DNA from 2 places in the Methylobacterium sp. 190mf genome. Region 2 is predicted to be linked to the other one. Evidence: predicted binding sites of a transcription regulator. Region 2 holds the regulator's gene; the other holds the start of a gene.
What was found. Region 2 encodes PhoB, which activates phosphate uptake and scavenging genes when phosphate is short. Its sites were predicted from a motif close to TGTCATNNANCTGTCAT; they were not measured.

Region 1: C4T42_RS18130 (Orn/Lys/Arg decarboxylase N-terminal domain-containing protein) is a predicted target of PhoB. The motif match lies at 3,872-3,888, and genes of this name have one in related genera.

The regions. Positions count from the first base shown of each region.
Region 1 covers NZ_FNVI01000014.1:173,028-179,247, reverse strand. The annotation lists gene C4T42_RS18140 (TonB-dependent receptor) at 15-2,144, opposite strand; gene C4T42_RS18135 (hydroxyacid dehydrogenase) at 2,659-3,639, shown strand; gene C4T42_RS18130 (Orn/Lys/Arg decarboxylase N-terminal domain-containing protein) at 3,937-6,220, shown strand, end outside.
Region 2 covers NZ_FNVI01000015.1:116,498-122,717, reverse strand. The annotation lists gene pstA (phosphate ABC transporter permease PstA) at 1-259, shown strand, start outside; gene pstB (phosphate ABC transporter ATP-binding protein PstB) at 282-1,097, shown strand; gene phoU (phosphate signaling complex protein PhoU) at 1,207-1,926, shown strand; gene phoB (phosphate regulon transcriptional regulator PhoB) at 2,049-2,744, shown strand; gene C4T42_RS18780 (protein-disulfide reductase DsbD domain-containing protein) at 2,924-5,080, opposite strand; gene C4T42_RS18775 (aminopeptidase P family protein) at 5,218-6,220, opposite strand, start outside.

The DNA.
Region 1 (6,220 bases), on a different contig from region 2:
CGTGCCGGCCCGGCTCAGAGATCTACCGCCATCGAGAGCAGGTAGGTGCGCGGCGCGCCCTGGAAGAAGGTGCCGAACGAGGCGACCCCGGTCCAGTACCGCGCGTCGGTCACGTTGAGGACGCTGGCGCGGAACGTCGTCGGCCGCTCGGCGACGCGGGTCGTGTAGCGCAGGCCAAGGTCGAGGCGGGCCCAGTCCGGCAGGGCCTGGGTGTTCGCGAGGTCGACGAACTGCCGCCCGGTATAGATGACCGCGCCGTTGAGCGTCAGGCCGGGCAACCCGGGCAGGTCCCACTCGGCTCCCAGGCTCGCCTGGACCTCCGGCACGCCGATCGGCCGGTGCCCGCGATTGGCGGCGAGCGCCGTCTTGACGAGGCGTCCGTCCAGCAGGGTCACGCCGCCGACCACCCGCACCTGCGGTGTGATCTCGCCGAACAGGCTCAGCTCGAGCCCGCCGACGCGCTGCTCGGCGGTCGCCGCGAAGCGCCCCTGCGGGCCGAGCTCGCCCGCGGGCTTCGTGATCCGGAAGGCGCCGAGCGTGGCGCCGAACCGGCCGAGATCGAGCTTCACGCCCGCCTCGACCTGTCGGGCCACGTAGGGCTCCAGGATCGTGCCGGAATTGGTCGCCACCGCCGGGGCCACGTCGCCGCGGCTCAGGCCCTCGATGTAGTTGCCGTAGAGCGAGACCGAGTCCCAGGGCCGCACCACGAGGCCGACCATCGGGGTCGTAGCGCTCTTGTCGTAGGACGAGGCCAGCGTGCCGACATTCGACACGTAGTTGTGCGCCTCAACGCGCTGGCGGCGCACGCCCAGGGTCAGCAGGACGCGCTCGTCGAGGGCCGACAGCGTGTCGGCCACCGCGATCCCCGACAGGGTGCTGTCGGACAGGCGGGGCCGGCCGACGCCGTAGATCGGCGCGATGTACGGGACGAGGGCCGGCGCGTAGAGGTTCGACAGGTAGGCGCCCCGGCCGGGCGAGAACCGCCGTCCCGTCGCCTCGTCGTACACGGAGCCCTGCACCGTCAGGGCGTGGCGGATGAAGCCGGTCTCGAACCGGGCCCGGACGCCGCCGTCGTAGGTGAGCCGGTCGACGCCCAGCGCGTAGAATTGCGGCGTGCTGGTCGTGTCGCCGCGGCCGTTGAGGATCGTCGGTGCCGACTGGAAATAGCGCTCCACGCCGGTCTGCCCGCCGCCGACATCGGCGAACAGCGTGACCTGATCGGTCAGGTCGTACTCGGTGCGCAGCAGGCCGCCGCGATCGTCGACGTCCGAGTATTCCCAGGGCTGGGTCAGGTTCAGGCGGCCGTCGGGCGCCCGCGGCACGGGCACGCCGGCCCGCAGGAGGAACGGGCGCAGCGGCGCGTTGAAGCGGTCGGTCTGCGCCAGCAGGTAGAGCCACGCGCGGAACCGGTCACCCTGGTAGTCGAGAGCCAGGGCCCCGACGCCGGTGGTCTCGGTCTGGCGGTCGAAGGGCGTGGCGCCGCCGTGCAGGCTGCCGACCACGCGGGCGCCCCATTCCCGGCCCGGCCCCCAGCGGCGGGCGACGTCGACCTGGCTGCCGCCCCAGGCGGACGAGCCGTAATCCAGCGTGACGCGAGTCAGGTCCGCGGCGGCGCGCTTCGGCACGATGTTGACCACGCCGCCGACCGCGCCGTTCGGCGACACCCCCGTGAGGGCGGCGGACGGCCCCTTCAGGACCTCGATGCGCTCCACGTAGTCGGTGAAGATGCGGAAGCTCGGGGCGATGCCGTAGAGACCGTCGAAGGCGACCTCGCCGCTGGTGTTCTCGTTGGACGGGAAGCCCCGGATGGAGAAGGAGTCGAACGGCGCCCCCGTGGTCTGCGTGGCGCGCACCGACGGGTCGAGGACCAGGGTCTCGGACACCGTCCGCGCCTGCCGGTCCCGGATGAGCGTGTCGGTGTAGCTGGCGATGCTGAAGGGCGCCTTCTGGGTCTCGGTATCGCCCAGAAGGCCGAGGCGCCCGCCCCGCGCCACCTGACCGCCGGCATAGGCCGGGACCGGGCCGCGCGGCGCGGCGGCGCCCTCGACCGAGAGCTCGTCGAGCTGGACGTCCCGGGCCGCTCCGGCCTCCTCCGCGCGGGCGGCGTGCAGCCCGGACCCGACGAAGCCCAGCAGGACGGCCATCGGGAGAACCGGCCGGGCCGCGCGCCGCCGGCGCCGGTTCCGAGCGGAAACAGGTACTGAGAAGTCGTGGGACCGCATTGTCGTGACGAAGGCTCCGAATCACGGAGCAAGGCAGCAAATATCTCTACATGTGTCAAAAATACATTTGGAGTAATTACAATTCTATAAGGCGAAGGCAGGGCGGATCTGCGGGATAGATGTTGAGCACGTTCTATACTGACTTTACACGCCGAACGATATCTTTCTTAGTGCCTCGACGATCATCGCACGGTCGAGCCGCTGCTTTCGCGAAAGGCCGGGCCGGATCTCGGCCGAGGCGCGCGGCCGGGATTGTCGGGCCGGGCGGCGCGCGCGGGGCTCGACCCGGCCGCGATCGGGTGTGGATCGTGCGCGTCCGATCGGGTCGCCGCGGCGGAGACCGGGGCGCCCGGTTGCCAGGGTTGCCCACCCCGCCTAGACGGGCCCGGCGCGAAACGTGCCTGTCACCCCTCCTCTAGGGCAGAGGTTTTCTCCCGTGATCACCGGTCCGTGCCTCATCGTCCAGCCGATCCACGCGGCGGGCCTCGACCGGTTGCGCGCGGCCGGGCTGGAGCCCCGCCCGGCGAGTGGTACCGATCCTGAGACGCTGGCGCGCGAGGTCGCCGACTGCGTCGCCGTCATCACCCGCAACACCGGCTTCCCGGCCCGCGCCATCGCGGCGGCGCCGGGCCTGCGGGTGATCGGGGTCCACGGCACCGGCACCGACCACGTCGCCACCGCCGAGGCGACCGCGGCCGGGATCGCGGTGGTCAACACGCCCGGCGCCAACGCCGTCTCGGTGGCCGAGCAGACGCTGGCGCTGATCTTCGCCCTGGCCAAGGCCCTGCCGGAGGCCGACCGCTCGGTCCGGGCCGGCGACGACAGCTTCAAGTTCACCGCCCGGCTGGTCGAGCTCGCCGGCCTGACGCTGGGCCTCGTCGGCTTCGGGGCGATCGGGCAGGCGACCGCCCGGCTCGCCGCCGCCCTGGGCCTGCGGGTGCTGGCCTACGGCCCGAGCCGACCGGACGCCGACTTCGCCAATGCCGGCGCCCTTCGGGCCGCCTCGGTCGACGCGCTCCTGGCGGAATCCGACTTCGTCTCCCTGCACGTGCCGCTGACCCCGGGCACCCGCGGCCTGATCGGCCGGGACCAGCTCGCGCGGATGAAGCGGGACGCCTTCCTGATCAACACCAGCCGCGGCGGCCTGATCGACGAGGCGGCCCTGGTGGAGGCGCTGGCGGCGGGCACGATCGCGGGCGCCGGGCTCGACGTCTTCGCCCGGGAGCCGCTGCCGATCGACCACCCGCTGGCCCGCCAGCCCCGGGCGATCCTGACGCCCCATGTCGGCGGCTCCACCGGGGCGGCCCTGATCCGCACCGCCGAGACCGCCGCGGCCCGCGTGGTCGACGCCCTCGCCGGCCGGCGGCCGGGCGGGCTGGTCAACCCGGACGTCTGGGAGCGGCGGCGCGGGGTGTGATGGTCCCCCGCTCCCGTGCGGGAGAGGGTTGGGGTGAGGGACGAGAGGCTTCGGGATCGGGCACCCGATCGACGCGATTCGAGGGGAAGCCTCGTCCGGTGAGGTCTCACCCCTCACCCTGTCCCTCTCCCGCACGGGAGAGGGGACCCGCGGCCGATCCTGACGGCGCGGCGGTCGTGGCCGGCCCGGATCACGGTGTTTCGTCCGGACCGCGACCGCCCGCCGCGCGCCGTGTCATGCAATCGTCGCAGACGGGCCGGAAAGCCACCCGCTGCATCCGAGGCCAGAGAGGGCTCCATGGACTTCCACCGTCGCTTCACGGTCCTGATGTGCGCCCCGGCCTTCGATCCGGACGATCTCGAGGGCGCGCGCGTCAACCAGATCGTGGCGGCCGTGGAGCAGCGCGGCTTCGAGGTGGTGCGCGCCCGGCGCGTCGAGGACGCGGCCATCGCGGTCCAGACCGACGCCGCGGTCGGCTGCCTCGTGGTCGACTGGGGCAAGCGCGGCCTCGACGGCAAGGCCGCCGCCCTCATCGACATGATGCGCCGGCGCGGCCTGGAGATGCCGATCGTCATCATGGTCCGCCGCAAGCGGCTGGAGGACATCCCGGTCGAGCTCCTCGACTTCATCGACGGCTACATCTTCCTCGCCGAGGAGACGCCGGAATTCATCGCCCGCGGCCTCGTCAGCCGGGTCACGCAGTACGCCGAGACCCTCAAGACCCCGTTCTTCGGCGCGCTCGTCGACTACGCCGAGAAGGGCAACCAGCTCTGGACCTGCCCGGGCCACAACGGCGGCATCTTCTACAACCGGTCGCCGATCGGCCGGATCTTCGTGGAGCACCTCGGCGAGGCGATCTTCCGCGACGACCTCGACAACTCGGTCCTCGATCTCGGCGACCTGCTGACCCACGAGGGCCCGGCGCTGAAGGCCCAGAAGGAGGCCGCCAAGATCTTCGGGGCGGAGAAGACCTACTTCGTCCTCAACGGCACCTCGGCCTCCAACAAGATCGTCCTGTCCTCCCTGGTGGCGGAGGACGACCTCGTCCTGTTCGACCGCAACAACCACAAGGCGGCCCACCACGGCGCCCTGTTCCTGGGCGGCGGCATCCCGATCTTCCTGGAGACGGACCGCAACGCCTACGGCCTGATCGGGCCGATCTTCCACGAGGCCCTGGACGAGACCCGGATCCGGGAGAAGATCCGCCGGAACCCGCTGGTGACCGACCCGGAGGCGTGGCGCCGGGAGCGGCCGTTCCGCGTCGCGGTGATCGAGCAGTGCACCTACGACGGCACGATCTACGACGCCCAGGAGATCCTGGAGAAGATCGGCCACCTCTGCGACTACATCCTGTTCGACGAGGCCTGGGCGGGCTTCATGAAGTTCCACCCGCTCTACGCCCGCCGCTTCGCCATGGGGCTGACCGGGCTCGACGAGACCTCGCCCGGCATCGTCGCCACGCAGTCGACCCACAAGCAGCTCGCGAGCTTCTCCCAGGCCTCGCAGATCCACACCCGGGACGGCCACATCCGCGGCCAGACCCGGCGGGTCGAGCACAAGCGGCTCAACGAGAGCTTCCTCGTCCACGCCTCGACCTCGCCCTTCTACCCGCTCTTCGCCTCCCTCGACGTCGGCGCCCAGATGATGAAGGGGCGCTCGGGCATGATCCTGTGGGACGACACGATCCGGCTCGGGATCGAGTGGCGCAAGAAGGTCCGGGCGATCCGGCGCGAGTTCGAGGAGAACGAGCGCGATCCCGCGCGGCGCTGGTTCTTCGACCCCTTCGTGCCAGACGTGACGGTGAACGCCGACGGCGCCGAGGTGCCTTGGGAGAGCGTGCCGACCGACGAGCTCGCCGCGACGCCGCGCCACTGGGAGCTGAAGCCGGGCGCGCGCTGGCACGGCTTCACCCATGTGGCGCCGGGCTACGCGATCACCGACCCGAACAAGCTCACCGTCCTGACCCCGGGCTTCGACCGGCACACGGGGGCCTACGCCCAGCACGGCGTGCCGGCGCCGATCGTGGCGCAATACCTGCGTGAGAACCGGATCGTCGCCGAGAAGAACGACCTGAACTCGCTGCTCTTCCTGCTGACCCCGGGGGTGGAATCCTCCAAGGCCGGCACGCTGATCTCGGGCCTCGTCGCCTTCAAGCGGCTCCACGACGACAACGTCCCGCTGGAGGAGGCCATGCCGGAATTCGTCAACCGCCGGCCGAACCGCTACCGGGGCGTGCGCCTGCGCGACCTCTGCGGCGAGTTCCACGCCTTCCACCGGGAGGCCGGCACCTCGACGCTGCAGCGGCGGCAGTTCGCTCCCGAGCACCTGCCCGAGATGGTGCTGCCGCCCAAGCGGGCCGCCCAGCTGCTGACGCGCAACAAGGTCGACTACGTGCCGATCGCCGAGGCCGAGGGGCGGATCGCCACCACGCTGATGCTGGTCTACCCCCCGGGCATCGGCACGGTGCTGCCCGGTGAGCGCCTGGACGACCGGGCCAAGCCCATGCTCGACTATTTCAAGATGTTCGAGGCGTCCGCCAACCTGTTCCCGGGCTTCGAGGCCGAGATCCAGGGCGTCTACC
Region 2 (6,220 bases):
CGGCATCATCCTGGCTCTCGCCCGCATCGCCGGCGAGACCGCGCCGCTGCTGTTCACCGCGCTCAACAACAATTCCTGGTTCTCGGCCAACCTGATGGGCGGCGTCGCGAACCTGCCGGTGATGATCTACCAGTTCGCCCTCTCGCCCTACCCGAACTGGCAGGGCCTGGCCTGGGCGGGCGCGCTCCTGATCACCACCACCATCCTGGCGCTGTCGATCATCGCGCGCCTCGTGATCAAGCCGCAGGCCTCGCGCTGAGCCCCCTTTCGAGGACACGACGATGAACGCCGCCTCCGCGATCCCCACGGTCGAGCTGAACCGCAACCGCGCCGAAGAGGGCGGCCCCGTGCGGATCGCCGTCAAGGACCTGAACTTCTACTACGGCAGCTTCCACGGGCTGAAGGACGTCAACCTCAACTTCCACGACCGGCAGGTGACGGCGCTGATCGGCCCCTCCGGCTGCGGCAAGTCCACCCTGCTGCGCTGCTTCAACCGGATCTACAGCCTCTACCCGGAGCAGCGCGCGGAGGGCGAGATCCTGCTCGACGGCGAGAACATCCTCAGCCCCTCCGTCGACCTGAACGAGCTGCGCTCGCGCATCGGCATGGTGTTCCAGAAGCCGACGCCGTTCCCGATGTCGATCTACGACAACGTGGCCTTCGGCCTGCGCCTCTACGAGAAGCTGCCGAAATCCGAGCTCGACGGCCGGATCGAGGAATCCCTGCGCAAGGCCGCCCTCTGGGACGAGGTGAAGGACAAGCTCCGGCAGCCCGGGACCGGCCTGTCGGGCGGCCAGCAGCAGCGCCTGTGCATCGCCCGGACGGTGGCGCAGAAGCCGGAGGTGATCCTGTTCGACGAGCCGACCTCGGCGCTCGACCCGATCTCCACCGGCCGCATCGAGGAGCTGATCGAGCAGCTGCGCGACGAGTTCACCATCGTGATCGTCACCCACAACATGCAGCAGGCGGCGCGCATCTCGCAGTTCACCGCCTTCATGTATCTGGGGCAGCTCGTCGAGTTCGGTCCGACCAACCGGATGTTCATGAACCCGACGGAACGCCGCACGCAGGACTACATCACCGGCCGCTTCGGCTAGTCTGCCGGGCCGCTCCGGTCCCGGGACCGCCGCTCGCGTCTCCGGCGCGCCGGCGGGTCCCGCAAGCCTCCCGGAGGGCCGTCCCCGGGACCCCATCGAAGGATCCGCCATGCCCGGCCATATCGTCACCTCCTACGACACCGACCTGGAGAACCTGCGTCGCTCGATCTCGGAGATGGGCGGCGTCGCCGAGAAGATGACCGCGGAGGCGACCGACGCCCTCGTGCGCCGGGACGACACGCTCGCCCAGGCGGTGATCCTCGCCGACAAGCGCCTCGACGCGCTGCAGCGGGACATCGAGGAGCGCGCCGTGCTGCTGATCGCCCGGCGCCAGCCCCTGGCGATCGACCTGCGCGAGACCATCTCGGCGATCCGCGTCTCCGGCGATCTGGAGCGGATCGGCGACCTCGCCAAGAACGTCGCCAAGCGCGTGGTGGCGATCTCCGACCAGGCGCCGGCCCAGAAGATCGTGCTCGGCGTGCGCCACATGAGCGACCTCGCCGAGGGTCAGCTCAAGGACGTGCTCGACGCCTACGGGAGCCGCGACGTCCAGGCGGCCCACGACGTCTGGGAGCGCGACGGCGAGATCGACGCCCTGTACAATTCCCTGTTCCGCGAGCTCCTGACCTACATGATGGAGGATCCGCGCAACATCTCGTTCTGCACGCATCTCCTGTTCTGCGCGAAGAACGTCGAGCGCATCGGCGACCACACCACCAACATCGCCGAGACGATCCACTACCTCGCCACGGGCGAGACGCTGGCGGGTGACCGGCCGAAGAACGACGCGTCGAACTACGCGACCGTGGACGGCGTGCAGGCGCCGTGAGGCGCCGACCCCGGCGCCTTCCTGTGGGCGCGGCCGGGGTCACTCTCCGTGCGGGTTGAGGCGGGGCGGCGCCTCCTGCACCATCCGGGGACCGCCCGCAGAACGAGTCTTCGAACGTGAGCATGCAAGTCCTGATCGTCGAGGACGAGGAGGCCCTGAGCACGCTGCTCCGCTACAACCTGGAGGCCGAGGGCTTCCTGGTGGATTCGGCGGCGCGCGGCGACGACGCCGAGCTGCTCCTGGCGGAGCGGATCCCGGACCTCGTCCTGCTCGACTGGATGCTGCCCGGCCTCTCGGGGATCGAGCTGTGCCGCCGGATCCGGGCGCGCCGGGAGACCGAGCGCCTGCCGGTGATTATGCTCACCGCCCGGGGCGAGGAGGGCGACCGCGTCCGCGGTCTCGGCACGGGCGCCGACGACTACATCGTCAAGCCGTTCTCGGTCCCGGAGCTGCTCGCCCGGATCCGCGCGCTCCTGCGCCGGGCCAAGCCCGCCCACGTCTCGGACCGGCTAGCGGCCGGCGACCTGGAACTCGACCGCACCGGCCACCGCGTCCGCCGCGGCGGCGAGGAGCTGCATCTGGGCCCCACGGAGTTCCGGCTCCTGGAATTCCTGATGCTGGCGCCGGGCCGGGTCTTCTCCCGCGAGCAGCTCCTCGACGGGGTGTGGGGCCACGACGTCTACATCGACGAGCGTACCGTCGACGTCCATGTCGGGCGGCTGCGCAAGGCGCTGAACGGCCCGCGCCAGACCGACCCGATCCGTACGGTCCGGGGCTCGGGCTACGCCTTCGACGAGACCTTCTCGCTGGAGGCCTGAGGCGGCCTCACTGGCCGTCCGGATAGGACTTCGCTCCGGCGCACCGTCATCGCGAGCGCAGCGAAGCGACCCAGGGCGGCGGGACGCCGATGCGCGCGGCGCTGCTGGGTTGCTTCGCTCCGCTCGCAAAGACGGTGGGACGGGCCCGCGAAGATCCGCGCGTCCCGGTCTCCAGGGATTCAGCGCGCCAGCGCCGCGCTCCGGCCCGAGGCGGCCGGCACCGCCTCCAGCGCCGCCAGGACCGTCCCCTCGGTGAGGATCTGCGGCAGCACCTGGGGCTCTCCCGTCCCGGTATAGAGCAGGTAGAGCGGGACGCCGCTGCGCCCGTGCTTCTCCAGGAGGCGGGTAATCTCGGGGTTCTGGTTGGTCCAGTCGCCCTTCATGTAGGTCACGCCGCGCTCGGCCATCGCGGCCCGCACGGCCTTGGTGTTGAGCGAGGTCGCCTCGTTGACCGCGCAGGTGATGCACCACGCGGCGGTCATGTCCACGAAGACGGGGCGGTGCGCGTCGACCAGGGCGTCGAGGCGCGCCTGCGTGAACGGCTCGATCCCGTCGGCGGCGGCCTGCGCGGCCGGCGCGGCGCGGTCCCGGGGCAGGGTGACGGCGAGGGCCCCAACGGCGATCAGCGCCAGCGCGGCGGCGGCCTGCGCGACCCGGCCGGCCCGCGGCGGGGCGGCGCGGCCGTGCTCCCAGGCCCAGGCGGCGAAGCCCACGAGGACGAGGCCGATCAGCGCCGCCAGCAGCCCGCGCGGGTCGACCTGCTGCGCCAGCACCCAGATCAGCCACGCCACGGTGGCGTAGACCGGGAAGGCCAGCACCTGCTTGAGGGTCTCCATCCAGGCGCCCGGCCGCGGCAGCGCCCGCAGGGCCGGCGGCCAGAGGGTCAGGAGCAGGAAGGGCAGGGCGAGGCCGAGGCCGAGGCTCGCGAAGACGGCGAGCGCCACGCCGGCGCTCTGGGTCAGCGCGAAGCCCACCGCCGAGCCCATGAACGGCGCCGTGCAGGGCGTCGCCACCAGGGTCGCGAGCACGCCGGTGAAGAACGAGCCGCTCAGGCCGCCGCGCCGGGTGAGGCCGTCGCCGAGGCCGGCGAGCCGGCCTCCGACATGGACCGCGCCCGAGAGGCTCAGGCCCATCGCGAACAGCAGGTAGGCGAGCCCCGCCACGATGGCGGGCGACTGGAGCTGGAACCCCCAGCCGATCGCGGCCCCGCCGCTCTTCAGGCCGATCAGCGCGGCGGCGAGCGCCAGGAAGCTCGCCAGGACGCCGGCCGTGTAGGCGAGGCCGTGGAGCCGCAGCCGAGCCGGCCCCTCGCCCGCGTGCCGCACGAGGCCGAGCACCTTGATCGACAGGACCGGGAAGACGCAGGGCATCAGATTGAGGATCAGGCCGCCGAGGAAGGCGAAGGCCGCGGCGGTCGCCAGCGTCAGCGCGTCGAAGTCGGCGGCGGCCGGCGCGGTCGCGGGCGGCGCGGTCGCGGCCGGCGCCGCGGCGGCCGGGAGGACCGGCTCGTCGCCGTACGCGAAGGCGAGCCGGCGGGTCCCGGCGGCGTCGACCGCCTCGACCGTCAGGACGCCGGGCAGCGCGGCGGGCACCGGGTCGGTCGGGCTGCTCCGGGCGAGGGTCAGGTGCAGGCCGGTCCCGTCGACGCTCATCACCTGCGCGGCGGCGTTGTCGATCGCCGTCTCGGCGTAGGGGAAGTACGCGGCGTTCCGGACCGCCTCGGGCTTGAGGCCGGCCGCGACGAAATCGAGGCGCAGGGTGTCGCCCTGGCTCGACAGGCTCAGGGGCCAGAGCGCCGGCACGGGGAGCGCGGCGCGGGCGCGCGCGAACAGCGCGGCGTTGGCCGGGTCCGGCTCGGCCTTGCCGACCGGCAGGGTCAGGGCGAGATCGGCCGAGCCGGGCACGCACTCGGTCTCGCAGACGAGGTAAGTCAGCTTGGCCTGGATCCGCACCGGGTCGGCCGGGTCGAGGCTCGGCGGCGGCGTCACCGGGACGAGGAGCGTGACCTCACCCTCGTAGCCGTAGTTCATGAGAGTCGCGATCGGGATGCGCTCCGGCGCCGGCCAGCGGATCGCGCTCGCGTTGAAGCCGGCCGGCAGAGTCCAGGTCACCTCCGGGGGCAAGCCGGAATCGCCCGGGTTGCGCCAGTAGACGTGCCAGCCGGGCTTGACCTGCATCCGCACCGCCAGCGTGAAGGGCTGCGCGCCGGCGACGGCGGCGGGCTCGGCCACGAGGCTCGCGCGCACGAGGTCCGCGGGCGTGCGGAACCCCTGTGCCGCGGCGGCCGAGAGGCTCGCGGCGACGGCCAGGATCAGGAGGGCGAGGCGGCGGATCATGCTGTCCCTTCGCGCGCGGGGCGGTCGCGGTTTCACGCGCGGCGTGTCGGGCTCGGCGCGGGCGTTTCCATGGCGTCCGGTCTTACCATGGCGTCGGGTCTTACCACGGACCGCGTTCGGGATCCCCTGCGGCCGGCTCACTCCTCGAGCGGCGCCGTCGCCCGCTCGAGCCAGTCGCGCGTCGCGGTGTCGAGCCCGGGCGCCAGGGTCTCGCGGACCCTCGCATGATAGGCGTCGATCCAGGCCCGCTCCCCGGGTTCGAGCAGGTCCGGCCGGATCAGCCGGCGGTCGTAGGGAGCGAGCGTCAGCGTCTCGAAGCCGAGCATCGGGCGCTCCCCGCCCGCGATCGCGCGGGCCTCGACCAGGACGAGGTTCTCGATCCGGATGCCGTAGGCGCCGCGGGCGTAGTAGCCCGGCTCGTTCGACAGGATCATGCCGGGCTCGAGCGCCACCGTGCCGGTCTTGGCGATCCGCTGCGGCCCCTCGTGCACCGACAGGAAGGCGCCGACGCCGTGACCGGTGCCGTGGTCGAAGTCGAGGCCCGCCTGCCAGAGCGGTGCCCGCGCGAAGGCGTCGATCTGGGCGCCGGTCGTGCCGACCGGGAACACCGCCCGGGCGATGGCGACGTGCCCCTTCAGCACCCGCGTGAACCGGTCGCGCATCTCCGGGCTCGGCGCGCCGACCGCGACCGTCCGGGTGATGTCGGTAGTGCCGTCCGGGTACTGCGCTCCCGAATCGATCAGGAACAGCTCGCCCGACTGGACCGCCCGGTCCGTGGCGCGGCTCACCCGGTAGTGGACGATCGCGCCGTTCGGTCCGGAACCCGAGATCGTGGGGAACGAGACCTCGCGCAGGTCGCCGCCGGCGGCCCGGAAATCTTCTAGGGCCTCGACGGCGGCGATCTCGGTGAGGCCGCCGGCCACGGCCGCACCGTCGAGCCAGGCGAGGAAGCGCGCGACGCTCGCCCCGTCCCGGACATGGGCGGCGCGGGCGCCCGCGATCTCGGCGGCGTTCTTGACCGCCTTCATGCCGGTTATCGGGTCCTTGCCGACATCGGCCGTGCCGCCGGCGGCCTCGATCTTCTCCTTCAGGGCGACGGCGCCGGTCGCGGCGTCGAGGCGGACGCGCACGCCCGCCAGG